Regions from separate parts of the Rhizobium sp. UGM030330-04 genome, predicted to be linked through region 2. Evidence: predicted binding sites of a transcription regulator. Region 2 holds the regulator's gene; each other region holds the start of a gene.

Region 1 (9,768 bases), on a different contig from region 2:
AGCATCATGCGGCCCGCGCGGTCTGTCACCCGCGCCTTGACGAAGGTGCCGCGACCGATTTCGCCGCTGAGATAACCCAGCCGTTCCGCCTCCTTGTAGGAGAGACTGACGGTCTGGACGGAAAGGCCGAGCTCGCGCGCCAGATCGCGGTGGGTCGGCATGCGGTCCATCGGCTTCAGGACGCCGGCATCGATATCGGCGATGATGCGCTCCGTGAGCGCTGAATGTTTGGTCTCGCCCTTCTGCTTGGTCAGGGTCGGTCGCCAGGCCACCGGTTTCGATGCGGGAACCGGATCGAGGCTGAGCGGATTGGCTTGACGACGCATGAAATTGTCTCGTTTTTGGCGACCATAATTTCATGACATTATGCATGGTTCTTCGAAAAGATGAAGCCTTATGCATCACCGGCGACGATTGCACTGTGAATAAGCGCAATCGTCGTATGCGTGCCGCTCAAAGAGGCATTGATGGCGGGAGCCGCTGCGGAGCGGATCGTCTCAGATTTTCTCGCCGGCCCGTACCAGATCATCCATGACGCTGCGAACGGCGGCTTCGGCAATGGCGATGATCTCGTCCACCTCCGCCCTCGTTGTGACGAGTGGCGGTGCAAAGCCCAGAATATCGCCATGCGGCATGGCGCGCGCAATAAGGCCGCCGTTGCGTGCCGCCTTTGAAACGCGCGCGCCGACCGTGAGATGGGGGGCAAAACGTGTCTTCTTTTCCCGGTCCGCCACGAACTCGATCGCGCCCATCAGGCCCACGCCGCGCACTTCGCCGACGATTGGAAGCTGGGCGAACTTCGTCTTCAACTGCTCCTGGAAATAGCTGCCGACGGCCCGTGCGTTGCCCGGCAGGTCTTCCTTTTCGACGATGTCGAGCACGGCGTTTGCTGCGGCCGCGCCGATCGGATGGCCGGAATAGGTGTAGCCGTGGGAGAAGGCGCCGACGCGATCGGCGCCTTCCTCCATCACCTTGTAGACTTTCTCACCGACGATGGCGCCGGAGAGCGGGAAATATGCGGATGTAAGGCCCTTGGCGACGGTAATCAGATCCGGCTCGATGCCGTAGTGCTGCGAACCGAACATGGAGCCGGTGCGGCCAAAGCCGGTGATGACCTCGTCGGCGATCAGCAGGACATCGTATTTCCTCAGAACATCCTGTATCGCCGGCCAGTAACCTTCCGGCGGCGGCGTGATGCCGCCGGTGCCGAGCACCGGTTCGGCAATGAAGGCGCCTATTGTGTCGGGACCTTCGCGCAGGATGAGGGCTTCGAGTTCATCGGCCCGCCGTTTTGAGAATTCGAGTTCGGTTTCACCGGCTTCCGCGCCCCAATAATGGTGCGGAACGCCGGTGTGCAGCACACCTGCGCGCGGAAGGTCCATATGGTCGTGATAAAAACTCATGCCGGTCATCGAGCCGGAAACCACGCTGCAGCCGTGATATCCCCGCTCGCGGGAAATGATTTTCTTCTTTTGCGGCTTGCCGCGCAGGTTGTTGTAGTACCAGACGAGCTTTGCCTGGGTCTCGTTGGCATCCGAGCCGGACATGCCGTAGAAGACCTTGCTCATCTTGCCCGGCGCCATCTTCACCAGCCGGTCGGAGAGGATGGCCAGTTCGTCCGTCGTGTGGGCGGCATAGGAGTGGTAGTAGGCAAGCCGATAGGCCTGACGGGAAATGGCCTCCGCCACTTCGGTGCGGCCATAACCGACATTGACGCAATAAAGTCCGGCAAAGCCATCGATCAGCTGCTTGCCGTGGGCGTCCTCAATGCGGATGCCCTTGCCGGTTTCAACGATGGTCGGTTCACCAAGTTTGCCGCTGGCGAAATCCTTCAGCTGGGTGAAGGGATGCAGAACGGCGTTTCGATCCATTTCCGCGATTTTTTTGATGTCGATGGTCATAATCGAGTTCCTTTCAGGCAGCCAGATTGCCGAAGCAGACATATTTGGGTTCGAGATATTCCATGAGGCCGTGGCGCGAGCCCTCGCGGCCAAGGCCTGATTGTTTCCAGCCGCCGAATGGAATGGGCGCACCGGTGAATTTGGGTGTGTTGACAGCCACCATGCCGTATTCCAGCCGGTCGGTGAGGCGCATCGCCCGGCCGAGATCGTTGGTGTAGACATAGGCCGCGAGCCCCATCTCGGTCGCATTGGCGCGGCGGATCACGTCCTGTTCGTCATCAAAAGGCAGGATGGCGGCCACCGGTCCGAAGGTTTCCTCGCGGGCAATCAGCATGTCGTCGGTCACATCGGCCAGCACAGTCGGCGTTACGAAATTGCCCCCTAACGGGCTGTCCTGCCCGCCGCAGACAAGACGCGCGCCGGAGGAGAGGGCTTGCGCAATCTGCTGACGGCACTTTTCGGAAACCGACGGGCGCGTCATGGGTCCGATGTCGGTGGCGGGCTCGAGGCCGTGGCCAACGGTGAGTTCGGAGGCCGCGTCTGCGAACCGATCGATGAACCGTTCGTAAAGCGCGCGTTGAACGTAGATGCGGTTTGCCGCAAGGCAATCTTGTCCGGATGTGGCGAATTTGGCGCTGAGGCAGCCCTTCACGGCTTGAGATAGATCGGTATCCTCAAACACAATAAAGGGTGCGTGGCCGCCAAGCTCCAGTGATGCCTTTTTGATGGTGGCAGCCGACTGCGTGAGCAGGATTCGTCCGACTTCGGTGGAGCCGGTGAAGGAAAATGCGCGGATATCGGTGTGTTCCAGAAGGCGGCGTGCAAGGGGTGCGGCTTCGCCGGGCAAAACCTGCAGGACACCGGCCGGCATACCCGCCTCATCGGCAAGTTTTGCCAGAGCCAGCGCCGAGAGCGGTGTTTCCGGCGCCGGCTTGACGATCATGGTGCAGCCCGCGGCAAGAGCTGCGCCTGCCTTGCGGGTTATCATGGCGGAAGGGAAGTTCCATGGGGTGATTGCGACGGTCACGCCAATCGGCTGCATTTGTACGGACAGGCTGCCGCCTTTCAAATGGCTCGGAATAGTCTCCCCGTAGGATCGTTCGCCCTCGCTTGCGAACCAGTCGAGAAAATTGGCGCCGTAGGAAATCTCGCCGAGCGATTCAGCGAATGGTTTGCCCTGTTCGGCAGTGATGATCGTGGCGAGATCCCGCGCGTTTTCGCGCATCAGTCTGCTCCAGGCGCGGAGAATATCGCCACGTTCGACGGGCAGCCTCTCCCGCCAGTCGGGAAAGGCTCTGCCGGCGGCACCAATTGCGACGTCAACATCGTCAAGCGGGCAGGATGTTACATCGACGAGATGTTCACCCGTTGCCGGATCGATAACACTCAGCCAATTGTCGTGCGCCACCCATGCCCCGTCCAGAAAGGCACGATGCTCGATCAGATCGGGTCGATGCAGGTTTTTCAGCGCCGCGCTGGCGATACCTTTCATGAGCAGGCTCCCTTTTTATTTGCCAGGAGCTTAGCGGCGCGGCATGATCGATCGGCGGCGTTTATTTTCCTTCCGGTGCAGGATAAATGCTTAATTTTCCCCAATGACGCAGGAATTCCGCATGACCAGCATTGATCGAGCCGACAGGGCGTTGCTTGACGCCGTGCAAAAGAACAACCGCCTGACGTCAGAGGAACTGGCGCAGATCGTCAATCTGTCGCCGACGGCATGTCAGCGCCGCCTGAAGCGGTTGCGTGAGGAAGGGGTCATCGAAGCGGATGTCGCGATCATCTCGCCCAAAGCCGTCGGGCGCGGCATCACAATGATCGTTCTCGTATCGCTGGAACGTGAGCGGGCGGACATCGTCGATCGTTTCAAGGCAGCCATCCGCGCGACGCGGGAAGTCATGATCGGTTATTACGTGACGGGCGACGCCGACTTCATCCTGGTCATCACGGCAAAGGACATGGAGGACTATGAGGCCTTTACCCGCAGGTTCTTTTACGAAAATCACGATATCAAGGGGTTCAAGACAATGGTTGTCATGGATCGCGTGAAGGCTGGCTTCGCCTTTCCCATCGACAATTGACCGGCTGCAGATCAACGGTCGCGCAAGACCGACGCCGCAGCGGTGGATCGCCGCGTCGGCATGTCCTGATTGATCGGGGCCGCGCCGGCCGCTCAGCGCAAGGATTTGCGCGGCCTGCCCGGCTTGAGCATGGAGTGGCGGCGATCTAACCGGCGGAAGGGTCGGAATATAACCGTGTACCGGTCATATTCCTGAGCCGTCGAGTTCGCGTTCATCCTCTCCCTCCCAGGGAAAGGGCATTGAGAGGCCATTGTCATTGGCCGAAGGTACCGGCATCCAACACTTCAATTCCGCTTCGGTATATTCAACAATCCGACCAGGAGAGGAATCCGAGGCGCGCCAGCCTTCCGGACCGAATTGATCGCCCTTCGACCAGTATGCAAGGTCCACTTCGGCTGGCCCCTGCTCTGACGAGCGGATCGTTACAAGAATCCGATTGCCGTTTTTAGGCGCACTTGTCATGTGACGCCAGCGGTTTAGTCCGTCCATCATTTTCCTCCCCGTCCGTGGCTGCCTCGCCACTAAAACGGTCAATCCGGCTTTGTGCAACCTCCTTTATCGACTGTGAAGGCCATTGCGGATCGAAGGGACGTATTTCCCGTGTCTGGAGAACGGGACACGGACTTCCGCCGGAAAACGCCCCGTCTGTCAGACCATTTTCGGCATTTCAATCACACCCGGCTCATCGCCCATGATCCCTGACCCGAGGTGATCGCCCGCCCTGATATCTGCGGGTCCAGAGGCTCCTGTCTGCGTGCGGTCTGCGATCCGCGACGGCCGATTTGGCGTTGATGCCGCCGCTGCTTGGCAAGGCTGCGGCGGCACGCGATCTCAACCCGTGAAGATGAAACGGGGCCAGCCCGATCGCGGGATGTGGCGACGGGGCTGGCTCCGGTGGGTATTATTCGGCGGGCTGCGCCACGGATTTTGTGCCGGAAAGTCTCTGCTCTCCAGAAAGGCTGCGTTGGCCGAAACCGATGATGGCCACCGTCGAAAGGCTTGCGGCGACGGACATCCAGAAGCCGTTGGTGGGACCGAAATTGTCGATCACCCAGCCGGAGACGAAGGCACCCAGCGCCATGCCGATACCGATGCCGGTCATCACCCAGGTCACACCTTCCGTCAGCATCGATTCCGGCACACGACGCTCGATGAGGCCGAAAGCGGTGATGAAGATGGGAGAGATCGCAATGCCGCTGAGGAAAACGGCGAAGGCGAGCAGGGCAACCGTTGTGGTGGCAAAGAGGAGCGGCAGAGCGGTAAGGGCAAGGACGCTGACGGCGATCAGCAATTGCCGCTGCAGCGGCATTTTCGGGTTGATTGCGCCCAGAAGCAGGCCGACGACGAAGGAACCGATGGCATAGACACCGATGACGAGGCTGGCGGCCTCCGGCTGGCCGAGTTCCTTGGTGATCGCGACGGCGCTGACCTCGGCCGTGGCGAAGGTCGAGCCTACGAAGATCAGGGCGAGCGTGATGATCTGGACCGGCCGCAGCCGGATCGCCGAATGCTGCCGCCGGCCGCTTTCAGCCGGGCGTACCTTGGGTTCGGTCGACCGTTGCAGCAGGAAGGCAAAGGTGCCGAGCGCGAGCGAGGCCGTGCTGATCATCATGCCGGCTTCCGGAAAGAGGGAGACCGCGAGGCCGACGGAAAGCGAGGCGCCGGCGATGTAAACAAGCTCGTCCGCAGCGGATTCAAAGGCAAAAGCCGTATTCAGCTCGGGCCGGTCACGGAAGATTTCCGTCCAGCGTGCGCGCATCATGGCGGGAATGCTCGGCATGGCGGCGGCAAGGAAGGCCGAGAGGAACAGGGTCCAGACCGGCCATTTCTGGTTCGTGGCCACGATCAAGACCATAAAGGCGAGGACCGATATGATGGTGGCCGGGATGAGCACCTTGCTCTGGCCCCTGCGATCCACCAGACGGGAAATCTGGGGTGCCGCGGCGGCGTTGGTCAGCGCGAAAGTCGCCGAGACGGCACCGGCAAGCCAATATTCGCCATGGGTCTGGGAAAGCATGGCAACGATGCCGATCGGCGCCATCGCAATCGGCAGGCGGGCGAAGAAGCCCGCGGCGGAAAAGCCTTTCGCGCCTGGAGCGCTGAAAATTTCTCTGTATGGATTAGACATCGGGATGCACCTTGTTCAGGGAGTATCCACCACACACATACGTGGCGTATGTGAATGAGATAATTGCATACGTGGCGTATGTCAACTAATATACGCAACGTATGTGGACGACGGAGAAAAAATGCGCAAACCCCGCAGTGAAATGATCGCCGAGACACGGGCGAAGCTTCTGGCCGCCGGCCGCAAGGCATTTGGCAGCATCGGTTATGCCGAAGCGTCGATGGACGATTTTACGGCCGAGGCGGGGCTGACCCGTGGTGCGCTTTATCACCATTTTGGTGATAAAAAGGGCCTGCTGCTGGCGGTCGTGGCCGAAATCGACGCGGAGATGACGAAAAGACTCTGTGAGATTTCCTCAAGGGCCGCAACCCGGTGGGACGGTTTCGTTGATGAAAATGTCGGTTATGTCCGCATGGCCCTCGAGCCGGAAATCCAGCGGATCATGTTCCGCGACGGACCGGCGGTGCTCGGCGATCCCTCCCGCTGGCCGAATGCCAATGGCTGCATCTCGGCCGTTGCGCGAAGCCTTGAGGCGCTCAGGCAGGAAGGCACGATCGCCGATATCGATCCGGAAGCATGCGCCCGTTTCATTAACGCGGCGAGCAGCAGCGCCGCCCAGTGGATCGCGAATTCCGACGACCCCGAGATGACCTCGAAACGGGCCGTCGGGAGTTTCCGCACCTTGCTGGAAGGGTTGCGCATCAAGAAAGGCTGACCCGGTTTCGCTGAAGCCGGCATATTTCGGCCGGTGGGGATCGGCGTCTCGCATGCGCCGTGGCGGGTTCCCGTCGCTGCCCGCTTTCAGGATATGGTCGTCTGCAAGTCATGCAACTGTCATGTGGCGGGTCTAGGAGAGGCTGTGGTTTTCACATGTCTTGCGAGGGGAATATGCGCAAAATTGTTGCTGCTTTGGTCGCTACGACCGTTCTTGCCGGCGCCGCTCAGGCTGCCGAGGTCTATCCGCTTGATCGTGCTACGATCCTGACCGGCTCACCGTTTGATTTCAAGGCTGAATTCGACACTGTCGTAAAGCCGGAAGACGTCAAGATCACCGTCAACGGCCAGGATTACAAGGCTCTGCTCGGCAAGGATGCCGAGTTCGTTGCCGAAGAAAAGAACAAGGACAAGGTTCTTGGCTCGGCCGTCATCCTGCGTGGCGTTTCGCTTGCCGATGCCGGTGACTACAAGGTTGAAGTTTCGGCCGGTTCCGAAACCAGGAGCGTGACCTGGACCGTCTATGGCACGCCCGACCAGGCGAAGGCCAAGAATGTCATCTTCCTGATCGCCGACGGTCTGTCGGTTGCCCATCGCACGGCCGCCCGCATCATGTCCAAGGGCATGACACAGGGCAAGGCCAATGGCCGTCTCAACATGGACGATGTGCCGCCGGTCGCCTTTATCGGCACGTCCGCCACCGATGCCGTCGCCACCGACAGCGCCAACACCATGTCGGCCTATATGACCGGTCACAAGACCGCCGTGAACGCCATCGGCGTTTATGCCGACCGTACCCCGGCCTCGCTGGACGATCCCAAGGTGGAAACGCTTGCCGAAGCCCTGCGCCGTCAGACCAAGAAGTCGATCGGCATCATCTCCACCGCCGAAGTGCAGGATGCGACACCGGCTGCCGTCGTTGCCCACACCCGCAAGCGTGGCGACAAGGCTGAAATCAATGGCATGCTGTTCGACGTGAAGCCGGATGTGCTTCTCGGCGGCGGTTCCGCTTATTTCCTGCCGCAGTCCACCGCCGGTTCCAAGCGCAAGGACGACAAGGACTATATCGCCCTGTTCAAGGAAGCAGGCTATACGCTGGCGACCAGCAAGGCTGAACTCGCAACGGCTGCCGGTACCAATACCGGCAAGATCCTCGGCCTGTTCCACACCGGCAACATGGACACCACGCTGGACCGCGAGTTCCTGAAGAAGGGCACCACGGGCAAGTTCCCGGATCAGCCGGGTCTCGTTGAAATGACTAAGGTTGCGCTCGACAGCCTGTCGAAGAACCCGGACGGTTTCTTCCTGATGGTCGAAGCGGCCAACGTCGACAAGATGTCCCACCCGCTCGACTGGGACCGCGCCGTGGTCGACACGATCGAATTCGACAAGGCCATCGGCGTTGCCCGCGAATTTGCGGCCAAGAATCCCGATACGCTGATCATCGTCACCGGTGACCATACCCATGGTGTTTCCATCATCGGCACCGTTGATGACGATAAGCCCGGCACGGACATGCGCGAAAAGGTCGGCACCTATGCCGAAGCCGGCTTCCCGAACTATGAAGACAAGGACGGCGATGGCTATCCGGACAGGGTCGATGTCTCGCGTCGCCTGTTCCTGAACGCCAATAACGGCCCGGATCACTACGAAACCTTCCGTCCGAAGCTCGACGGCCCCTTCGCACCGGCCATCCAGAACGAAAAGAAGGAATATATCGCCAACGAACAGTACAAGGATGTTCCCGGTGCCGTTCTCGTCACCGGTATCATTCCGAAGAGCTCGGACAGTGGCGTCCATGCGGTCGATGATGTTGTGCTGCAGGCTGAAGGTCCGGGCGCCGAAGGTTTCCGCGGCTACATGGAACAGAGCGATGTCTATAAGGGTCTCGCAGAAGCCCTCGCGCTCGGCGCAAAGCAGACCAACTAATAACTGAACGGGGCAGGGGCGCACTGTTGCGGTGTGTCCCTGCCGGTTTCCGGCCTCGCATTGCCGGCCATGGCTGACGATGTGAGGCCTTTCAAAAAGGAGAATGGTCATGGGCAAGCCTGATCAGGCGTGGTTCAGCCGTCGCCAGACCCTGGGTCTCATTGCCGGTCTGCCGCTGCTGGCCGTCGGCACGCGCGCGCAGGCGAAAAGCGACCTCACCTTTGATGAACTTTATGGCAAGGTCAGCGTGCTCGGGCTGGAGTTTTCCGAGAAGGTCAAGCAGCTGAACGGCAAGGAGGTCGCCATGCGCGGCTTCATGGCGCCGCCGCTGAAGGCCGAAGCGCAGTTTTTCGTTCTGACCGAAATCCCGATGTCGATCTGCCCGTTCTGCTCCACCGATTCCGACTGGCCGGACAATATCGTCGTTGTCTATCTCGGTGAGAAACAGACCTTTACCCAGCCCAGCCAGACGATTGAAGTGCGCGGCACGCTGGAAACGGGTTCCTGGACAGATCCGGATACCGGCTTCGTCAGCCTGCTGCGCATCCGCCAGGCAGAATACGCGACGGTTTGAGACATGCTGCCTCTGAAGATAGAAAATCTTGCCGTGTCCTTTCCCGGTCTGGCGGCCCCGGTTCTCGTTCTCGACCGCCTGGAAATCGCTGCCGGAAGCCGTGTGGCGCTGACGGGCGGTTCCGGCTCGGGCAAGAGCACCCTCATCAATATTATCGCCGGCCTTGAGCACGTCGCGGTTGGCCGTGTCGTGTGGGGGAGCGAGAATATCGCCGATTTGTCCGAGAGCCGTCGCGATCGCTGGCGTGCCGCCAATATCGGCCTCGTCATGCAGGAGTTTCATCTTTTTCCTGGCCTTTCCGCGCTGGACAATATCCTGCTGCCGGCCCGCCTGTCGCGCGTGGCAAATGCAGACCTCATAAAACGTGCGCAATCCCTGTTTGCAACCGTCGGTCTCAAGCGTCCCGGTCAGCACGTCGAGACCATGTCACGCGGTGAAATG
Region 2 (9,768 bases):
GCTCGCGGGCATTCCCACGATTGTCTACGGCTTCTTCGCGCTGACGACGGTCGGGCCTTTCCTCAGAGACATTTCCACGCAGATCAGCGGTCTCACGACGGGCAACTACGCCAATTTCATCCAGGCACAGAGCGTCATCACCGCCGGCTTCGTCATGGGTATCATGCTGATCCCCTATGTCTCGTCGCTGTCGGACGATATCATCACCGCCGTGCCGCGTTCGCTGCGCGACGGTTCGCTCGGCCTTGGCGCCACGCGGTCTGAAACCATCAAGAAGGTCATCGTTCCCGCCGCTCTTCCCGGCATCGTCGGCGCGGTTCTGATGACGGCATCGCGTGCGATCGGCGAAACCATGATCGTGGTTCTCGCCGCCGGTGTTGCAGCCCGCCTGCAGCTCAATCCGTTCGAACCGATGACCACGGTGACGGTCAAGATCGTCAGCCAGCTGACCGGCGACCTTGAATTCACCTCGCCGCAGACGCTGGTTGCCTTCGCGCTCGGCATCACGCTTTTCGCCATCACGCTTTGCCTGAATATCTACGCGCTTTACATCGTGCGCAAATACCGGGAGCAATATGAATGACCGACATCGTTTCTCCCGCAGCCGGCGCCGCCGTCAACAAGGCCACCCGCCGTGATATCGGCATCAAGCGCCGCTATGCCGCCGAACGTCGCTTCCGTGCTTACGGAATGGCAGCGATTTCCTTCGGTCTCATCTTTCTCTTCCTGCTGCTTTTCTCGGTGGTCTCCAAGGGTTACACCGCCTTCCAGCAGACGATGATCACCGTTCCGGTCGAGTTCTCAGAACAGATCATCGATCCGAAAAATGAGCGCGCCACCAACCCGGCGAAGCTGATGACGGCGAATTATCCCGTCATTGCCCGTGATGCGGTCGCCAAGGTTCTTGGTGTTGCGCCGACGGATCGTGCCGGTCTTCGTGCCGTCAACCTCCTGATCTCGGACAGCGTGCGCACGCAGCTTCGCGACATCGTCGTCGCCGATCCCGCCGTCATTGGCACAACGCGCACCGTCACGCTTCTGGCGTCGGGCGACGTCGACAGCGCCTTCAAGGGCCAGGTCGACCTGACGGCGGATGAAGCCAATCGCCGTATCTCGAACCAGCAGCTCGGCTGGATGAACCAGCTCGCCGAAAGCGGCCAGCTCGGCAAGCACTTCAACACCGGCATCTTCGTCAACGGCGCTTCGAGCCGTCCGGAAGCGGCGGGTGTGGGCGTGGCGCTGATCGGCTCCTTTTACATGATGCTGATCGTGCTGGTGTTGTCGCTGCCGATCGGTGTCGCAGCCTCGATCTATCTCGAGGAGTTCGCGCCGAAGAACCGTCTGACGGACCTCATCGAGGTGAACATCAACAATCTCGCGGCTGTTCCCTCCATCGTTTACGGTCTGCTTGGCCTCTCCGTCTTCATCAACTTCATGGGCTTTCCCCGTTCGGCCTCGCTGGTCGGCGGCCTTGTCCTGACGCTGATGACCCTGCCGACGATCATCATCGCCACGCGCGCGGCATTAAAAGCCGTGCCGCCGTCGATCCGTGCGGCGGCGCTCGGCCTTGGCGCTTCAAAGATGCAGACGATCTTCCACCACGTCCTGCCGCTCGCCATGCCCGGCATTCTGACCGGCACCATCATCGGCCTCGCCCACGCGCTGGGCGAAACGGCGCCGCTGCTCTTGATCGGCATGGTGGCATTCGTTGCGAATTACCCGACAACGCCGATGGATCCGTCCACGGCACTGCCGGTGCAGATTTACATGTGGGCGAACGAAGCGGAACGCGCCTTTGTCGAAAGAACATCTGGCGCTATCATCATCCTGCTTTTGTTCCTCATCGTCATGAATGTTGGCGCAATCCTGTTGCGTCGCCGCTTTGAACGGCGCTGGTAGAGGGAGATTGAGCAATGAACATGTTGTCGGAAGCAGCAGTTGAAAAGGCGCTGGACAAGAAAATGAATGAAGTTTCATACAAGATGATCGGCAAGGATGTTTCGGTTTATTACGGCGAGAAGCGTGCGCTTTACGACGTGAACCTCAACGTCCGCGAAAACACGGTGACCGCGCTGATCGGCCCGTCCGGTTGCGGCAAGTCCACATTCCTTCGGACGCTCAATCGCATGAACGACACGATCGATGGCTGCCGGGTCACTGGCAAGATCACGCTCGACACCGACGATATCTACGACCAGGCGATCGATGTGGTTGAGCTGCGCGCGCGCGTCGGCATGGTGTTCCAGAAGCCGAACCCGTTTCCGAAGTCGATTTACGAGAACATCTCCTACGGCCCGCGCATCCATGGTCTGGCCCGCAACAAGGCGGATATGGATCAGATCGTCGAACACAGCCTGCAGAAGGCCGGCCTGTGGAACGAGGTCAAGGATCGTCTCCAGGAGTCCGGCACCGGCCTTTCCGGTGGCCAGCAGCAGCGCCTTTGCATCGCACGCGCGGTTGCCGTCAGCCCGGAAGTGATCCTGATGGACGAGCCCTGCTCGGCGCTCGATCCGATCGCGACCGCCAAGGTCGAGGAGCTCATCCACGAACTGCGCGCCAACTATACGATTGTCATCGTCACGCACTCCATGCAGCAGGCAGCGCGTGTTTCCCAGCGCACAGCCATGTTCCACCTTGGTCATCTTGTCGAGGAAAACGAAACGGACAAGATGTTCACCAATCCGGATGACCAGCGCACGCAGGACTACATCATGGGCCGCTTCGGCTGATTTCCGGCCGGCGCTTTATCGAAACCGAACAAGACTGGTGCCTCTGCCGTGCCCGCTGGTGTGCACGTGCATGAAGGCCAAGCCGGAGGATCAGACCGTGACACAGACAACGACCCATTCGCATATTCTGTCCGCCTATGACGAGGAATTGAAGTTCCTGACCCGCCGCATCGCCGAAATGGGCGGTCTGGCCGAGCAGATGTGCGCAGATGCGGTGCGCGCGCTCGTCAATTCCGATGCTGCCCTGGCGCAGAAAGTCATTTCCGATGACACGATCCTCGACCATTCCGAGCGTGAGATCGGCGACAAGGCCATCGTCACCATCGCCAGAAGACAGCCCGTTGCGGCCGATCTTCGCGAAATCATCGGCACCCTGCGTATCGCCGGTGATCTCGAGCGTGTTGGCGACCTCGGCAAGAACACCGCCAAGCGGGTGATCGCGGTTGCCGGCACCGGCGTGCCGCGCAAGCTTGCTCGCGGCATCGAACACCTGTCCGAACTGGCGCTGGTGCAGCTCAAGGAAGTGCTCGACGTCTATTCGACACGTTCCGCCGAGAAGGCCAATGCCATTCGCGAGCGTGATGAAGAAATCGACGCCATGTATACGTCGCTCTTCCGCGAGCTTCTGACCTACATGATGGAAGATCCGCGCAACATCACCACCTGCACGCATCTCCTGTTCTGCGCCAAGAACATCGAGCGTATCGGCGACCATGCCACCAATATCGCCGAGACGATTTATTACATGACCACCGGCAGTCAGCCGGAGGGAGAGCGTCCGAAGGACGACAGTTCCAACACGCTCGGTTCGGTGACCGAGTAACAGACAAGCAGAAGCTTGTGGAGTTAGTATATGGTGCCCAAGATTGCAGTTGTGGAAGACGAGGAAGCGCTGAGCGTCCTGCTTCGTTACAATCTCGAGGCTGAGGGATACGACGTCGACACGATACCCCGTGGAGACGAAGCGGAAATCCGGCTGCAGGAACGTATTCCTGATCTGCTCATCCTGGATTGGATGCTGCCCGGGGTTTCCGGCATCGAACTGTGCCGGCGGCTGAGAATGCGGCCGGAAACCGAGCGGCTGCCCATCATCATGCTGACGGCGCGCGGTGAAGAAAGCGAGCGCGTTCGCGGTCTTGCCACCGGTGCGGACGATTATGTCGTGAAGCCGTTCTCGACGCCGGAGCTCATGGCCCGCGTCAAGGCGATGCTGCGTCGGGCTCGCCCCGAGGTTCTCTCATCGGTGCTGAAATGCGGCGATATTGAGCTGGATCGCGAAACCCATCGCGTTCATCGCAAAAGCCGCGAAGTGCGCCTCGGCCCGACGGAATTCCGCCTGCTGGAATTCCTGATGACCTCTCCGGGCCGAGTGTTTTCCCGCTCGCAACTGCTGGATGGCGTCTGGGGTCACGATATCTATGTCGATGAACGCACTGTCGACGTGCATGTCGGCCGTCTGCGCAAGGCACTCAATTTTTCGCATATGCAGGATGTCATCCGCACCGTGCGCGGTGCCGGATATTCCATGGAAGCCTGACCGCAGCCGAACTGAAGGCCTCGGTCAGGATACATTCGCCCAAAATTGAAAGGCCCGATACCATTGCGGTGTCGGGCCTTTCGATTTTGGACTTTTCTCGAAAGCGGCATCTCAATCTTCGGAGCGCACGATCGACGACCGGTTGATATCCGGATTGTGGCGCGATGTCTGACGGCGATGGAGGAAAGGGCCGGTACTCCATTGGTGCATCGCTCCCCGGAACGGGCCTGCCTTTGCCATAAAAAAACGGGCCCGAAGGCCCGTAGTTTTTGAGTGCTGAATGCGTGCCGCAACACTCAAGCCTTGCGGCGCTCGCTCACCGGCTGGTAGGCGAGTTTCGCATGGAACTTGCAATAGGGCGAAGATTCCAGCGCTTCACAACCGCAGAAATGGAAATCATCCTTCAGCGGATCGCCAACCGGCCATTTGCAGGTGCGCTCCGTCAGTTCCGTCAGCGTCAGGCGGCGGGAAATCGGCGTAACGACGTTTCTGGAGGGAGCGTAATCGAGAACTTCAGCGGTCTCGATGTCGATCTCCTCATGGAGAGCCGTTGCCGCGTTCGAGCGGTTCAGAGCCCGTGCCGGTGCCGCGCTGACGCGAGCCGCGAAATTCGTTGCGCGCGGGGCAGGGGCGGCGGTGCGCTTAGGCGCGGAGCGCGCCGACGTGACCGGGCCGCCAGCCTTGACGCGTCCCGGCAGGTTGAGGCGATGCACCTTGCCGATCACGGCGTTGCGGCTGACGCCGCCCAGCTGTGCTGCTATCTGGCTGGCGCTCAGTCCTTCGGCCCACAATTTCTTGAGTTTCTCGACCCGCTCGTCTGTCCAGTTCATGCCGCTTCTCCGCTTGTCGCGTATATTTCGACAGAATCCCTCTCCGTCTCGCGAGACATGCCGCGAGCGTGGTTTCCGCCGGATTTTAGGTGACTAGTTCCGCCGCAATGCAGTCTAGTAATTAGCGATTAACCTAGTGCCAGCCCGACTCCGTGGCAAGAGTCGCGGGAATCATCTGGAATCGATTTTCCGGTTTTCCCCAACTTGCTGGCGAGTTGAGTCTGAAAGGCAACACCTTGGGGCTCGGCTGCGGCCACATACTAATGCTTGAGAAGCCCGGGAAACGCGGACTTTTGTTGACATCGGCAAGCGAAGTGACAATAGTGCCCCTGCCGCCGCAAGGCGGCATTTTTGATTTTCAGGCGAGGGATAACCCTCGAAGCCTATTGACAACCGTCTGACAGCGCATCCGCGCAAGGAGTGATACAGCCATGGCCGAAGCCGCCGCGCCATTGTTCGATACATTTGCAAGAGCCCCCCTGCGTTTCGAGCGCGGCGAAGGCGTCTGGCTGTTCACGGAAAGCGGCGAGCGATATCTGGATTTTGCGGCAGGCGTCGCGGTCAACTCGCTGGGCCACGCCCATCCGCATCTCGTGGAGGCGATCAAGACGCAGGCCGAGAAGGTCTGGCATGTTTCGAACCTCTATGAAGTGCCGGGGCAGGAAAAGCTCGCTAGGCGGCTGACGGAAGCAACGTTCGCGGACAAGGTCTTCTTCACCAATTCCGGTGCGGAAGCGCTGGAATGTGCCATCAAGACCGCGCGCCGTTATCATTATTCAAAGGGCCATCCGGAAAAATTCCGTATCGTCACCTTCGAAGGCGCCTTCCATGGCCGCACGCTGGCGACCATCGCTGCCGGCGGCCAGCAGAAATATCTGGAAGGTTTCGGCCCCAAGGTTGAAGGTTTCGATCAGGTTCCCTTCGCCGATGTCGACGCGCTGAAGGCGGCCATCACGGACGAGACGGCGGCGCTTTTGATCGAGCCCATTCAGGGCGAGGGCGGCATTCGCGCGCCCAGCAAGGAATTCCTGCAACTCCTGCGCGGATTGTGCGACGAGCACGGTCTGCTGCTGATCTTCGATGAGGTCCAGACGGGCGTTGGCCGCACGGGCAAGCTGTTTGCTTATGAACAGACGGGCGTCGCGCCCGATATCATGGCGGTTGCCAAGGGTATCGGCGGCGGTTTTCCGCTCGGTGCGTGTCTGGCGACGGCGGAGGCCGCTTCCGGCATGACGGCCGGTGTGCATGGCACCACCTATGGCGGCAATCCGCTCGCCATGGCGGTTGGCAACGCCGTGCTGGACGTCGTTCTCTCCGAGGGCTTTCTGGAAAAGGTCCGGGATGTCGCGCTGGTCTTCCGCCAGGGCCTGGCTTCGCTGAAGGATCGTTATCCTGACGTGATCGAGGAAATCCGTGGCGAAGGCCTGCTTCTCGGCATCAAGGCCAAGGTGCCCTCGGGCGAACTGCTGCAGGCCATGCGCGCGGAGCACCTGCTTGGCGTGCCGGCGGGTGACAACGTTATCCGCCTTCTGCCGCCGCTCGTCACCACGGCTGAAGAGGCCCGTGAAGGGCTGGCGCGTGTGGAAGCGGCTGCCGCTTCCCTCACAGCGAAACAGGCGAAAATCGCCTGAAACCAATCTAGGGCGGGCCTCTGTCGGAGGCTCGCAAGCATGGGACAGTTTGAAATGGCTTCACCAAAACATTTTCTCGACCTTTCGGCCGTCGGTCCGGAGGATCTGCGGACGATTCTTGATGATGCGCGCGCGCGCAAGATTGCCACCAAGGCCGGCACGGCTGAAAAGCCGCTTGCCGGCAAGATGCTGGCGATGATCTTCGAAAAGCCGTCGACCCGAACCCGCGTTTCCTTCGATGTCGGCATGCGCCAGCTCGGCGGGGAGACGCTGTTCCTGTCGGGCACGGAAATGCAGCTCGGCCGGGCGGAAACGATCGGTGATACGGCCAAGGTGCTGTCGCGCTATGTCGACGCCATCATGATCCGCACCACGGATCATTCGCGCCTGCTCGAGCTTGCCGAACATGCCACGGTACCGGTCATCAACGGCCTGACGGACGACACCCATCCCTGCCAGATCATGGCGGATATCCTGACTTTCGAGGAACATCGCGGTCCCGTCAAAGGCAAGACAATCGCCTGGACGGGTGATGGCAACAATGTGCTGCATTCCTTCGTGGAAGGTTCGGCGCGTTTTGGTTATCGCATGGCAATGGCGGTACCGATGGGTTCGGAACCACATGACAAGTTTCTGAACTGGGCGCGCAACAATGGCGGTGAGATCGCGCTGTATCATGATGCCGACAAGGCGGTGGCGGGCGCCGATTGCGTCGTTACCGACACCTGGGTATCCATGAACCAGGAGCACAAGGCACGCGGCCATAACATCTTCCAGCCTTATCAGGTGAATGAAGCGCTGATGGCCAAGGCCGACAAGGATGCGCTGTTCATGCACTGCCTGCCGGCGCATCGCGGCGAGGAAGTGACGGACGGCGTCATCGACGGGCCGCAATCGGTTGTCTTCGATGAGGCGGAAAACCGGCTTCATGCGCAGAAATCCGTCATTGCCTGGTGCATGGGCATCATCTGACGGTTCTTGAGGTTGAGGGCGCCCGTCCGGCGGGTGCTTGAACTTCATCGTGCACATTACCATCTGTGGGACTTCGAAATGGCTCGTTGGCTTTAGCCGGCGGGCCGCAATCACGATTTGCACGATTTTCTCCGGAGGCGGTTTCGCTTCCCGGATCTCTGTGCGACAAGCGGAAAAAGCACTTTATAAAGCCGGACTTTTGGACGGTAGCGGCGCGACGGCTGCGCCAGGGAGTTATGATATGGCAGAAGTAACGGTTGAACTGGACGATCTCGTTCTTGCTGGCGACGACAAGGTTGTACCCTTTCAGGTCGAAGGTCTGGATGTGCGCGGCCGCGCCGTGCAGGTGGGGCCGCTGTTGAACGCCATTCTGGAGCGGCACGACTATCCCGCGGTGGTTGCCCGCCTGCTGGCGGAAGCGACGGTTCTGACGGCGCTGATCGGCACATCCCTGAAATTTTCCGGCAAGCTGACCGTGCAGACCAAGGGTGATGGTCCGGTGGACCTTCTGGTGGCCGATTTTACCGCGCCTGAAAGCATGCGCGCCTATGCCCGGTTCGACGAGGAGCGGCTGGCGGAGGCGGTTGCGGCCGGCGCAACCTCGCCGGAGCAATTGCTGGGCACCGGCATTCTGGCCTTCACCATCGATCAGGGTACGGGCATGCAGCCCTATCAGGGTATCGTGCCGCTGGATGGCTCGTCGCTGGAAGAAATCGCCGGCGTCTATTTCCGTCAGTCGGAACAGCTTCCAACCCGTGTGCGTCTCGGTGTCGCCGAGTTTTTCGATCGCGACGGCGAAGGCAAGCCACGCCATGGCTGGCGTGCGGGCGGCATTATCGCCCAGTTCCTGCCGCAGGCGCCGGAACGCCTGCGCAAGCGGGATCTCCACGGCGGTGACGGCGATGAGGGCGGTTTCGAGGCGCTGGAAGATGATGCCTGGACCGAGGCTGTGACCCTGCTGAACACGGTGGATACCGATGAGCTGACGGACCCGCAGGTGCCGGTGGAGCGTCTCCTGTACCGGCTGTTCCACGAGAGTGGCGTGCGTATATACGATCCGCAGGTCATTCTGGATCGTTGCAGCTGTTCGCGAGAGAAAATCAAGGGCGTGTTGTCAGGCTTCACCGCCGAAGAGATCAAGGCGAGCGAGGAAGACGGCGCGATTGCAGTCACCTGCGAATTCTGCTCGACAACCTATCGTTACGATGTCGGTGAATTTGAGAACGCCTGAATGAAGAAGCCGCGCTCCTGGGGGCGCGGCTTAGTGCCGGCTCCATGGAACTCAGTTCAACACCCGCAAAAGGCCGGGTGAATCCAGTGAAAAGGCGGGAATGGTGACATTGAACACCTCGCCATTTTCCGTTTCCATTTCATAATGGCCAAACATCAGGCCTGAAGGCGTATCCAGCGGGCAGCCGGAAGAGTACTCATAGCTGTCGCCCGGGTTCAGGTGCGGCTGTTCACCGACGACTCCCGGTCCATAAACTTCATCCACCTGGCCGTTCTGGTCGGTTATGTGCCAGTAGCGGTTGACGAGCGTTACCCTGATGTCGGAATTGTTCGAGATCACGACTTTATAACCCCAGACGTAACGGTCGTCATCCGGGTCGGATTGTTCCTCGAGATAATACGGATCGACCGTAACCTCGATGTCCCTTGTCAGAGCACGATACATACGCGCCATACCTCGATATTATGCCTGCAACCATCATCCTACACTATAGGCTCTGGCTATCGTCAAGAAAATGAATGGCTTGACGGGCGGGAGGCGCCTTCTGCCGCGCCATTTTCCACCGTTAGGGATAACGGGAAAGGTAAATATTGGTTGCCCGCTACGGGATTTTCGGTTGCGCCGTGGCCCGGCATGGAGGCGGGCCACGGCGATCATGAACTGAATGCTCAGGCAGAAACGGCCGCCAGCCCCTTGGCAATATCCTCCAGCAGATCGTCGGTATCCTCGATGCCGCAGGAAAGGCGCAAGGTGCCGCCGGAAATGCCGAGTTCGGCGCGCGCCTCGTCGGAGAGGTTCTTGTGCGTCGTGGTGCCGGGATGGGTGATGAGGCTCTTGG
Region 3 (9,768 bases), on a different contig from region 2:
TGGTGCAGCGCGGCGAGATCCTGTCTCAGTGCCGCCAGTTCGGCCAGCACCTTCACATCGATCTTTTCATGCAGCGACAGCACTTCCAGCTCGGCCTTCAGGTTCACCTCATAATCCTTGGCGGCCTCGAAACGGTCGCGGGCGGCCTGCCGGTTCTGCGACATCATGATGATCGGCGCCTGAATGGCCGCCAGCATGGAAAGCAGCAGGTTGAGGAAGATGAAGGGGTAGGGGTCGAAGGCGCCAGTTGTCAGGATGATGGTGTTGATGATCGCCCAGAAGATCAGGAAAAAACAGAAGCCGAGGATGAACCCCCAGGAGCCGCCGACCTTGGCGATATTGTCCGCCAGCCTGTCACCGACACTGGCGCCGGCGGAAAATTCCGCATTGATGTCGCTCGAAACCAGCTTCTTCTGGTGTGACAGCTCCAGAATGCGCCGCTCCACCTCACCGATTTCGCGGGAAGAGCGCTTGAAATGCGAAACGATATAGTCGGAGATATCTGACACGGTGTGTCTCCGGTTTTGGTGGGTGCCTGCACGTTTTGCGAGATAAACCCGCATGGTGGCGGAATTCAAACGATTTCCGCCGCCATGCGGTTCAGGCGTGCCCGCCAAAAACCGTCAGACGGCCGGTGTGCCCTCGTGCAGCCAGTTGAAACCGGGGAAGAAACGCTCGCGCCCATATTGCTGGCCGAACATCATGTCGAACTGCAGCAGGCGGTAATCGCGCACCACGTCGGGAACGGCGTTGGGGGCGATAGACCAGTCGGGCAGGGCCTTGCCATCGGTTGCCACCAGCATATGCCGGTCGATGACGGAAAAGGCCTGCTGCACCTCGCCGAGCGTGCCGGTATAGAAGGGATCGGAGAAGCCGGCGGTCTTCAGCACGTGATAGGGCAAAAGCGCCGGGCTGATGGTGCCGATATTCTTGCGCACGCCCTTTTTCGAGGACCAGACGACGAGCGGCGTCTCGTGTTCCTTCTTCATCACGTCAAGCGGCGCACGGCGGCTGGCCACCATGCCCGGCATATAACCGCTTTCCACGAAGGCCTGGCCAAGCGGCGGCAGGTGGTCGCCGAAGAGGACGATGATGGTTTCCCGGTCGCGCTTCTTTGCCCAGCGCATCATTTTCAAAAGCGCATCATCGGCTTCCACGACCCCTTGCGAATAGGTGGAGAGCGCCTGCGAGGCCGAGGCGGAGAGATCGCCTTCGACGCCGATGGTGTTTTCGGCGTAACGGGTCGCCTCGTAAGGCCCATGTCCCTGCAGGGTGACGGCGAAGAGGAAGAGTGGGTTCTGCGCCTTGTCGGCCGTCGCCATGATCTCGTCCATCAGCGCATCGTCCGAGGCGAAGTTGCCGCGCTTTTCCATCTCCGGCAGCGTCTCTTCGGAGCGGAATTCCTCGAAACCAAAATTTTTGTAGACCTGCTTGCGGTTCCAGAACCATTCCTGGAACGGGTGCATGGCGATGGCCGAATAACCTTCACCGCGGAAGAAGCTGGCGAGCGAGGGCACGGGGCGGCGGATATATTGCTGATAGGGAATGCTGCCATAGGGCAGGAAGGCGTTGGAAAAGCCGGTCAGCGCCTCGAATTCCACATTCGCCGTCATGCCGCCGAACTCGGGCGAAAACACGTTGCCGGACTGCTTGGCGCGGATGGTTGGCATTGGGTCTGCCGAGAGCTTCACGTTTTCAAGCCGGGTCGGGTCCCACAGCGATTCGCTCATCAGCATGATGACGTCAGGGTAATCGCCCTTGTTGGCGGCGAAAGAGGCGGGTTTGGATGTGAGATCGGCAATGCTGTTTTCACCGTAACCCTGCGGTGCCGAGACATTGGCCATGGGAATATTGAAGGCGAAGGCCATCAGGAAGCCGTTATGACGGTAGTTTTCCTGCTGGTCCCACATCATCGGAATGATGTTGAGGCGATCGCGCACCCAGGAATAATGCGAATAATCCATCAGCGAGGCGAGGCCGGCAAGAAGCGGCAGCGCCAGTGCCAGTCCCGCGACGCGCTCGCGCCAGCGCAGGACGGGCGAATGGCGGCGTGCCAGCAGCCACAGCGCCACAAGTGCCGCGATGGTGGCGCAGATGCCGAGGGCCACCAGCACCGCCGTCAGCGGCTGCGCCTTGAGCATCGTGGGCAAAAGCTCGAGAATTTGGCGGCCGAACAGCAGGTCGGAGGGATAAAGCGGATCGGAGAGATAGGTCTGTTTCTGCGCGGAAATCAGTCCCGTCAGCGCGCAGAGCGGCGCAATCAGGATCAGGGACAGGTAACGCCTGCCAAGAAGTGCATCCAGCGCCACGAGAAGGGCAAGCACGGCGGCGATGGTGGTCATGCCGGGGCGGGCGGCGGAGGTGAGGAAAGCACCGATGTCATGGAGCGAACCGCGGGCGATCCATTCCAGTGCCACGACGAGCACGATGGAGGCGACCGTCAGATTGGCAAGCGTATAGGCCGTGCCCGAAAGCTTCGAAAGGCTCCTTGTCCATGCAGGCGAAAAGACGAAACCAGCCTTTTCGGAAGCCGTTGTTTTTGGCGCCGAATGTCTCAAACCCATACTCCGGTATTGCAGGCGGCACGACCGATCCGGGGAGGTGAATCGGGGTGTCGCAAAAGTGTCATGTAACTGTCACATAAGCGCGATGAACGCGACATGAACTTTGCGCAACCTGACCGGTGCGGCGATAACCTTAGCGTGAACGCCCGCTGGCCATGCGTAACGGGCGTCGCCATGCAATTGTCGCGTTGCGGAGCGGCCACGGGCGCGGTATTGAAAAACCATGAGCGACAGACACGATATCCAGAACCATCTCCGGATTGCCGTCGGGCAGTTCAATCCCACCGTTGGCGACGTGGCGGGCAATCTCGTCAGGGCGCGTGAGGCAAGGGCCGATGCGGCAACGCAGGGTGCCGATCTTCTGCTTCTGACCGAGCTGTTCATTTCAGGCTATCCGCCTGAGGATCTGGTGCTGAAGCCGGCTTTCCTGAAGGCCTGCCTTAAGGCTGTGGAAGAACTGGCAGCGGACACCGCCGATGGCGGGCCGGGTGTCGTCATCGGTTTTCCACGCCAGGGCGAGACGGGCCGGCACAATTCGGTGGCGCTTCTGGATGGCGGCAAGATCATTGCGCTGCGCGACAAGATCGACCTGCCCAATTACGGCGAGTTCGACGAGAAGCGGGTTTTCGCCGAAGGTTCGATTTCCGGCCCCTATAATTTCCGCGGTGTGCGGATCGGCATTCCGATCTGCGAGGAAATCTGGAATGACATGGGCGTGTGCGAGACGCTGGCCGAAAGCGGAGCGGAAATCCTGCTGGTGCCGAACGGTTCGCCCTATTATCGCGGCAAGCTGGATGTGCGCCATCAGGTGGCGCTCAGGCAGGTGATCGAGAGCGGCCTGCCGCTGGTTTTCGCCAACCAGCTGGGCGGGCAGGACGAGTTGGTGTTTGACGGCGCAAGCTTCGCCTTCAATGCCGACAGGACGCTTGCCTTCCAGATGAGCCAGTTCGAGGCCACGCTTGCCGTTACCGACTGGAAGCGCACGGAAGAAGGCTGGCGCTGCGAAAGCGGACCTTTCTCGAAAATTCCCGAAGGCGAGGAGGCGGATTACCGTGCCTGCATGCTGGGCTTTCGCGACTACGTCAACAAGAACGGCTTCAAGAGCGTGGTTCTCGGCCTTTCCGGCGGCATCGATTCGGCGATTTGCGCCGCACTTGCCGTTGACGCGCTGGGCGAGGAGCGGGTGCGCTGCATCATGCTGCCCTATCGTTATACCTCGGAAGAATCGCTGAAAGACGCCGCCGATTGCGCGAAAGCGCTGGGCTGCCGGTACGATATCGTGCCGATCGTCGAGCCGGTGGAGGGTTTCCTTTCGGCGCTTTCCGATCTCTTCGAGGGTACGGAAGAGGGCATTACCGAGGAAAACCTGCAAAGCCGCACGCGCGGCACCATTTTGATGGCCGTCTCGAACAAGTTCGGCTCGATGGTGGTGACGACGGGCAACAAGTCGGAAATGTCGGTGGGTTACGCCACGCTTTATGGCGACATGAATGGTGGTTTCAACCCCATCAAGGACCTCTACAAGATGCAGGTCTATGCCATTTCCAGCTGGCGCAACGCCCATGTGCCGCCGGGCGCGCTCGGCCCTTCCGGCGAGGTCATCCCCGCCAATATCATTTCCAAGGCGCCATCGGCCGAATTGCGACCCAACCAGACCGACCAGGATTCGCTGCCGCCTTATCCGGTGCTGGACGATATTCTGGAATGCCTTGTCGAGAAGGAAATGTCGGTCGAGGAAATTCTGGCGCGAGGCCATGATGTGGCAACCGTGCACCGGGTGGAGCATCTGCTCTATCTCGCCGAATACAAGCGCCGGCAATCGGCTCCGGGTGTGAAGATCACCAAGAAGAACTTTGGGCGTGACCGGCGTTATCCGATCACCAACCGGTTCCGGGATCGGTGATTAAGGCGGTTTCCGGAAGGGGGCCTTTAACGCCGGTCCTGTGTCATCCAGAGTAATTGTCTGTAAGGCGGCGCGGCAAGTTTCTTCTCCCCGCTGGGGAGAAGGTGGCCCGAAGGGTCGGATGAGGGGGCAACGTTGCCGTACCTCACGATCCTTGCCCCCTCATCCCGCTGCCGCGACCTTCTCCCCATCGGGGAGAAGAAACAAGCGGCATGCGCTCGGTCCACGATGGGGGTTCATGAATGGCGCAGAGAAAACCCCGCGCCACTCTTCACTCACCTCAAATAACCTGCCCCACATCGATGCGGTTGCCGTCAGGATCTTCAAACACGAAGGCCCTGAGGCCATAATCCTTGTCCTGCAGGGCCTTGATGATGCGCAGCCCATGGCTTTTGCAAATCTCATGCAGCGTATCGACATCGCTGACCAGCATATGCGCCACGTTGAAGGGCGCTGCCTTGTGGGTGGGCTGCAATGTCAGGTGCAATTCGGCATTGCCCTGTTTGAGGATCATGAAGCCGACGGGGTTGCCGTTTTCGAAGGTTTTTGTGAAGCCCAGCACACCGACATAAAAGTCATGGGCCTTTTCGATATTCTTGACAGGAAGCATTGCGGCGATCCGCCCGAAGCGGATGCCGTGATCGGCGATGGTATTCATCGCGGAACCTCGGATCTGGGAGAAACGGGAAGGGTTACGGGCGGTGCCGGAACGCTGGCGTTTTTTCCGATTTGAATTTGCAGGACGGTGCCTGCGGCCATAGGATCATAATCACCATGGCGGCGAAAGCAAACGGAATGTCTGCGTCTGCCAAGGGTTCGTCCAGACTATCGACAGCCCCGGGAGGCAGCATGCGCAGTTCCATCGAAATCTTCAACATCCGCACCCGGCAGATGCGGGTGGTGTGGCAGACGCCGGAGCTGTTCGAAGCGCCGAACTGGTCGCCGGATGGCAAATATCTGCTGTTGAACAGCGAGGGGTTGCTCTATCGCCTGTCTCCATCCGGTGATGCTTCACCGGAGAAGGTCGATACCGGTTTTGCGACGCAATGCAACAACGACCACGGCATTTCGCCTGATGGTTCGCTTTATGCCATTTCCGACAAGGTGGAATTCGGCAAGAGCGCCATTTATCTTCTGCCATCGGCGGGCGGTGCGCCAAGGCTGATGACGAAAAACCTTCCTTCCTACTGGCATGGCTGGGCGCCGAACGGCAAGAGTTTCGCCTATTGCGGCATTCGCGATCAGGTCTTCGACATCTATTCCATGGATATCGACAGCGGTATCGAGACGCGCCTGACCCATGGCGAGGGCCGCAACGACGGGCCGGATTATTCGCCCGATGGTGCGTGGGTCTATTTCAATTCCAGCCGCACCGGACTGATGCAGATCTGGCGGGTGCGGGTGGATGGCTCCGCTGTGGAGCGCATTACCGACAGTTCCTATGGTGACTGGTTTCCGCACCCGTCTCCCAAAGGTGACAAGGTGGTGTTCGTCTCCTATGACGGCGACGTTTTCGACCATCCGCGTGATCTCGATGTGCGCGTGCGGCTGATGGATATGGATGGCGGTAATGTCGAAACGCTGTTTGCGCTTTTCGGCGGCCAGGGCACGATGAACTCGCCCAACTGGTCGCCGGACGGTGATGAGTTCGCTTATGTGCGTTATTTCCCAGTGGGGTAATGTGATTGCGGTTTCGTCAAGGTCACATTGCCGCACCGCCTTAGCGATACTTGCATTCGCAAGTCTTCTTGATCATAAGTTTCCTCGTCAGGTGCCCGCCCTTGTGGCGGGAGAATCGGGAATCCGGTGAAAGACCGGAACGTGCCCAGCGCTGTGAGGCGGATGCTCTTTTCACAAGCCACTGAAGTCATTCGGGAAGGCGAAGAGGGCGGATGAAGCCGAGTCAGAAGACCGGCCTGACAGGATAGACCGAACCGCGCGGACGGCGGCAGGTTGCTGAAGAGGCGCGTCGTGCATGCGAAAACCGGCATGGTTTCGGCATCCGCGCGCCCGCATTGTTGGGGTTAAACGATGCCGACCGACCCGTCCGCTGGTAATCCATTGCAAGCCAGCCCATTCGATCATGCGCTTTCGCCCGCCCAGCCGTTCTCCGGTGCGGAGCGGGAGGCGATCTACCGCGCCATCGAGACACGCCGCGATGTGCGCGACCAGTTCCTGCCTGATCCGCTGCCGGATGAGCTTGTCGAGCGTCTCCTGAAGGCGGCGCATTCGGCTCCCTCTGTCGGTTTCATGCAGCCGTGGAATTTCACGCTCGTCACCGATGGCGCCGTGCGCCAGGCCGCCTTTGTGGCCTTCAGCCGGGCCAATGAGGAGGCGGCGGCGATGTTTGCGGGCGAGCGGCAGGCGCTTTATCGCAGTCTCAAGCTCGAAGGCATCCGCAAGGCGCCGCTCAGCATCTGCGTCACCTGCGATCCCACACGCGGCGGTAAAGTGGTGCTGGGGCGCACCCACAATCCGCGCACGGATGTCTATTCCACCGTCTGCGCCATCCAGAACCTCTGGCTCGCCGCCCGCGCCGAAGGCGTCGGCGTCGGCTGGGTCAGTATTTTCCACGACAGCGATATTCGCGCCATTCTCGATATTCCCGAGCATATCGAAATTGTCGCCTGGCTGTGCCTTGGCCGGGTCAACGAACTTTATACCGAACCGGAACTGGCGGTGAAGGGCTGGCGCCAGCGTGTGCCGCTGGAGGAACTGGTGTTTCGCAACCGCTGGGGTGGGCGGTAAGAAATGTGATGCGCATAGCGTCGCCTCTCGTTTCACAACGCACGTTTGGGCATGATGGCGGAGGAGAGGAAACGCTGCTTTTTGACGCAGCAGCGGCCGCGCGTTTCTTCTCCCCGGCCGGGGAGAAGGTGGCCCGAAGGGTCGGATGAGGGGGCTAGCTCTCGGTATATCTCTACCCTCGCTCCCTCATTCCGCTGCAGCGGACTTCTCCCCCTCGGGGAGAAGAAACAAGGGGTGGGCGCTCGCCCCGTTGCGCGGGCGGAAGAGATTTCACTGCTGTGGCTGAATGCCTTTCAGAGCCGGGTTCTTCAGGTCGATCCGGCCCGTCTGGTCAGGCAGGAATTTCGGGCCGATGACGCGCACCCTGGTGTCGTTCGGATCATAGTCGCGTTCAGGAACGGGTTGCTCCGGCGGCTTTGCGGCCTGCTGTTCAGCGGGTTTCCGGGGCTTGTCACCTTGCGGTGATGGAATTCTGGTGATGCCGGAATAGGGCTTTTCGGATTCCGGCCGGGCGGCCTCTTCCTGCTTCTGCATGTCCTCGTGATAGGCGGCCATATTGCAGGCGCAGCCCGGCGCCTTTGCCGAGGCGTTCCTGTAGGCAAAGGCGGTTGGCAGGTCCTTGTAGGGTTTGCCGGTTTCGGCGGAGACCATGTCGGCGGTTTCCTGATCCGTCATGGAGTGAAAATAAAGCTCGGTCTGTGTGCCCGGGCACATTTTCTGGCACTGCTCCGCCTGGGCGCGGAAATCGAGCGGCGAAGCGTTGGAGGCGATCGGGAAAAACGAGCCGTCGCAGGTGCGCACGCAGAGTGTGCGAAGCCCGCCCTCGGCGGCGGCGTTGGGGTAGGGCGATAGCCCCGCCTGTCCCGGCTCACCACCGTTCTGCCGGAAGGCATCGGGATAACGCGTCACATCGGGCGCAGGCGACACTTGCGGGTTGATATCCTCTGCGGGGCTGCAGCCATTGGCATCGAGGGCCGCGAGAATGCGCTGGCGCCTGATGTCGCCGTCGTCACTGCGCGCGGCCGCCATGGCATCGTCGCGGTCGCGGATGATGGCGTCGCGTTCGGCTTCGGCATCCGCCAGCGCATCGCCGATCTCGGTGCAGAGGCCGGCATTGGGGTTGCCGTAGACAACGACGCTGCCGGATGAGCAGCCATAGCCGCGCAGGTCGTTCCTGATCTTGCGGATGACGATGTTCTGGCGGGCGAGCGCATTGGCGTAACGCCGAACCTCGGCCGTATTGCCGATGACACGTGGCGGTTCGCGCAATTGCGCATAAAGCGTATCGCAGACCTGATCCGCGAAAGCGGCGGCCGGGGCGAGGAAAACAAGGGGAAGCAGGAGGCCGATGATGCGGCTGCGCCGGGTCAATTGTGCGATCCGTTCGATGTCCCCGGCCGGTGGCAGGGGTGTTATACTTCACGAAATCCGTATTTCAGGAAGATAACATAAGCTGTTGCCGCAAGGCGGCAACAGCCTGTTCAAAATTGCGTTAATGCGGCCTCTATCACACCGAAGGATGCGAGGCCTGCACTACGGCAAACGCTGCCATGTTGACGACGCCGCGCGAGGTGACGCTGGGCGACAGGATGTGGGCGGGCAGGGCCGTGCCGAGCAGGATTGGGCCGACATGCAGGCCCTCCGTCAGCGTGCGGGTGACGCCGAGCGTGATGTTGGCGGCATCGAGGTTCGGGAAGACCAGCAGGTTCGCCTCGCCGGTCAGCACGCTGTTGGGCATGGCGCGCTTGCGCAGCGCTTCGGACAGTGCGGAGCCGCCCTGCATTTCGCCGTCCACTTCCAGTTCCGGTGCGGCTTCCTGCACGATCTTCAGGGCGCGGCGCATCTTGCGGGCGCTTTCGGAATCGCGCGAGCCGAAATTGGAGTGGCTGGCGAGCGCGATCTTCGGCGTGATGCCGAAGCGGCGGATTTCCTTGGCCGCGAGAATGGCCATTTCCGCCACTTCCTCGGAGGTCGGGTCATAGTTCACGAAAGTATCGGTGAGGAACAGCGCACCCTGCTGGGTGATGAGCAGGCTGAGGCCGGCGAAGGAGCGCACGCCTGCCTGCTTGCCGATGATCTGGTTCACGTCGCGCAGGTGGCGGTCGTAACGGCCTTCGAGACCGCAGATCAGCGCATCCGCTTCGCCGCGCTTCACCGACAGCGCGCCGATGACGGTCGTGTTGGTGCGCACGATGGTGCGTGCTGCTTCCGGGTTGATGCCGACGCGGCCGACAAGGGCGAAATAGTCATCAACGTAATCACGGTAGCGCGGATCGTCTTCCGGGTTGACCACGGCGAAATCCGTATGCGGACGGATGCGCAGGCCGAAGCGCTTCAGGCGCGTTTCGATGATCTGCGGGCGGCCGATGAGGATCGGGATGCCGGTGCCTTCTTCCAGGAGCACCTGGGCGGCGCGCAGCACGCGTTCGTCTTCGCCTTCGGCAAAGATGATGCGCTTCTTTTCGGCGGCTTTTGCGGCATTGAAGACCGGCTTCATGATGAAGCCGGAGCGCCAGACGAAACGGTTCAGCTGGTCGAGATAGGCTTCGAAAT

Evidence for each region. The regulator PhoB, encoded in region 2, activates phosphate uptake and scavenging genes when phosphate is short. The targets are predictions, from matches to a motif close to TGTCATNNANCTGTCAT.
Region 1: a site for PhoB is predicted at 6,932-6,948, ahead of N434_RS14365 (alkaline phosphatase). Genes of this name have one in related genera too.
Region 3: a site for PhoB is predicted at 2,624-2,640, ahead of N434_RS08425 (LTA synthase family protein). Genes of this name have one in related genera too.

What each region holds. Positions count from the first base shown of each region.
Region 1 is NZ_QKML01000008.1:212,125-221,892, reverse strand. Features, by position in the region: gene ehuR (MocR-like ectoine utilization transcription factor EhuR) at 1-326, opposite strand, end outside; gene N434_RS14395 (aspartate aminotransferase family protein) at 498-1,901, opposite strand; gene N434_RS14390 (NAD-dependent succinate-semialdehyde dehydrogenase) at 1,915-3,393, opposite strand; gene N434_RS14385 (Lrp/AsnC family transcriptional regulator) at 3,515-3,982, shown strand; gene N434_RS14380 (hypothetical protein) at 4,166-4,471, opposite strand; gene N434_RS14375 (MFS transporter) at 4,884-6,110, opposite strand; gene N434_RS14370 (TetR/AcrR family transcriptional regulator) at 6,232-6,825, shown strand; gene N434_RS14365 (alkaline phosphatase) at 6,999-8,753, shown strand; gene N434_RS14360 (hypothetical protein) at 8,863-9,327, shown strand; gene N434_RS14355 (ABC transporter ATP-binding protein) at 9,331-9,768, shown strand, end outside.
Region 2 is NZ_QKML01000001.1:219,723-229,490, reverse strand. Features, by position in the region: gene pstC (phosphate ABC transporter permease subunit PstC) at 1-583, shown strand, start outside; gene pstA (phosphate ABC transporter permease PstA) at 580-1,899, shown strand; gene pstB (phosphate ABC transporter ATP-binding protein PstB) at 1,914-2,729, shown strand; gene phoU (phosphate signaling complex protein PhoU) at 2,827-3,552, shown strand; gene phoB (phosphate regulon transcriptional regulator PhoB) at 3,583-4,266, shown strand; gene N434_RS01120 (GcrA family cell cycle regulator) at 4,563-5,096, opposite strand; gene N434_RS01110 (aspartate aminotransferase family protein) at 5,528-6,727, shown strand; gene argF (ornithine carbamoyltransferase) at 6,782-7,699, shown strand; gene N434_RS01100 (Hsp33 family molecular chaperone) at 7,941-8,930, shown strand; gene apaG (Co2+/Mg2+ efflux facilitator ApaG/CorD) at 8,982-9,374, opposite strand; gene N434_RS01090 (O-succinylhomoserine sulfhydrylase) at 9,599-9,768, opposite strand, start outside.
Region 3 is NZ_QKML01000004.1:278,473-288,240, forward strand. Features, by position in the region: gene N434_RS08420 (DUF1003 domain-containing protein) at 1-509, opposite strand, end outside; gene N434_RS08425 (LTA synthase family protein) at 624-2,564, opposite strand; gene N434_RS08430 (NAD+ synthase) at 2,788-4,467, shown strand; gene N434_RS08435 (glyoxalase superfamily protein) at 4,748-5,125, opposite strand; gene N434_RS08440 (TolB family protein) at 5,317-6,147, shown strand; cobalamin riboswitch at 6,220-6,401, shown strand; gene bluB (5,6-dimethylbenzimidazole synthase) at 6,499-7,215, shown strand; gene N434_RS08450 (DUF2865 domain-containing protein) at 7,486-8,586, opposite strand; gene N434_RS08455 (NADP-dependent malic enzyme) at 8,723-9,768, opposite strand, start outside.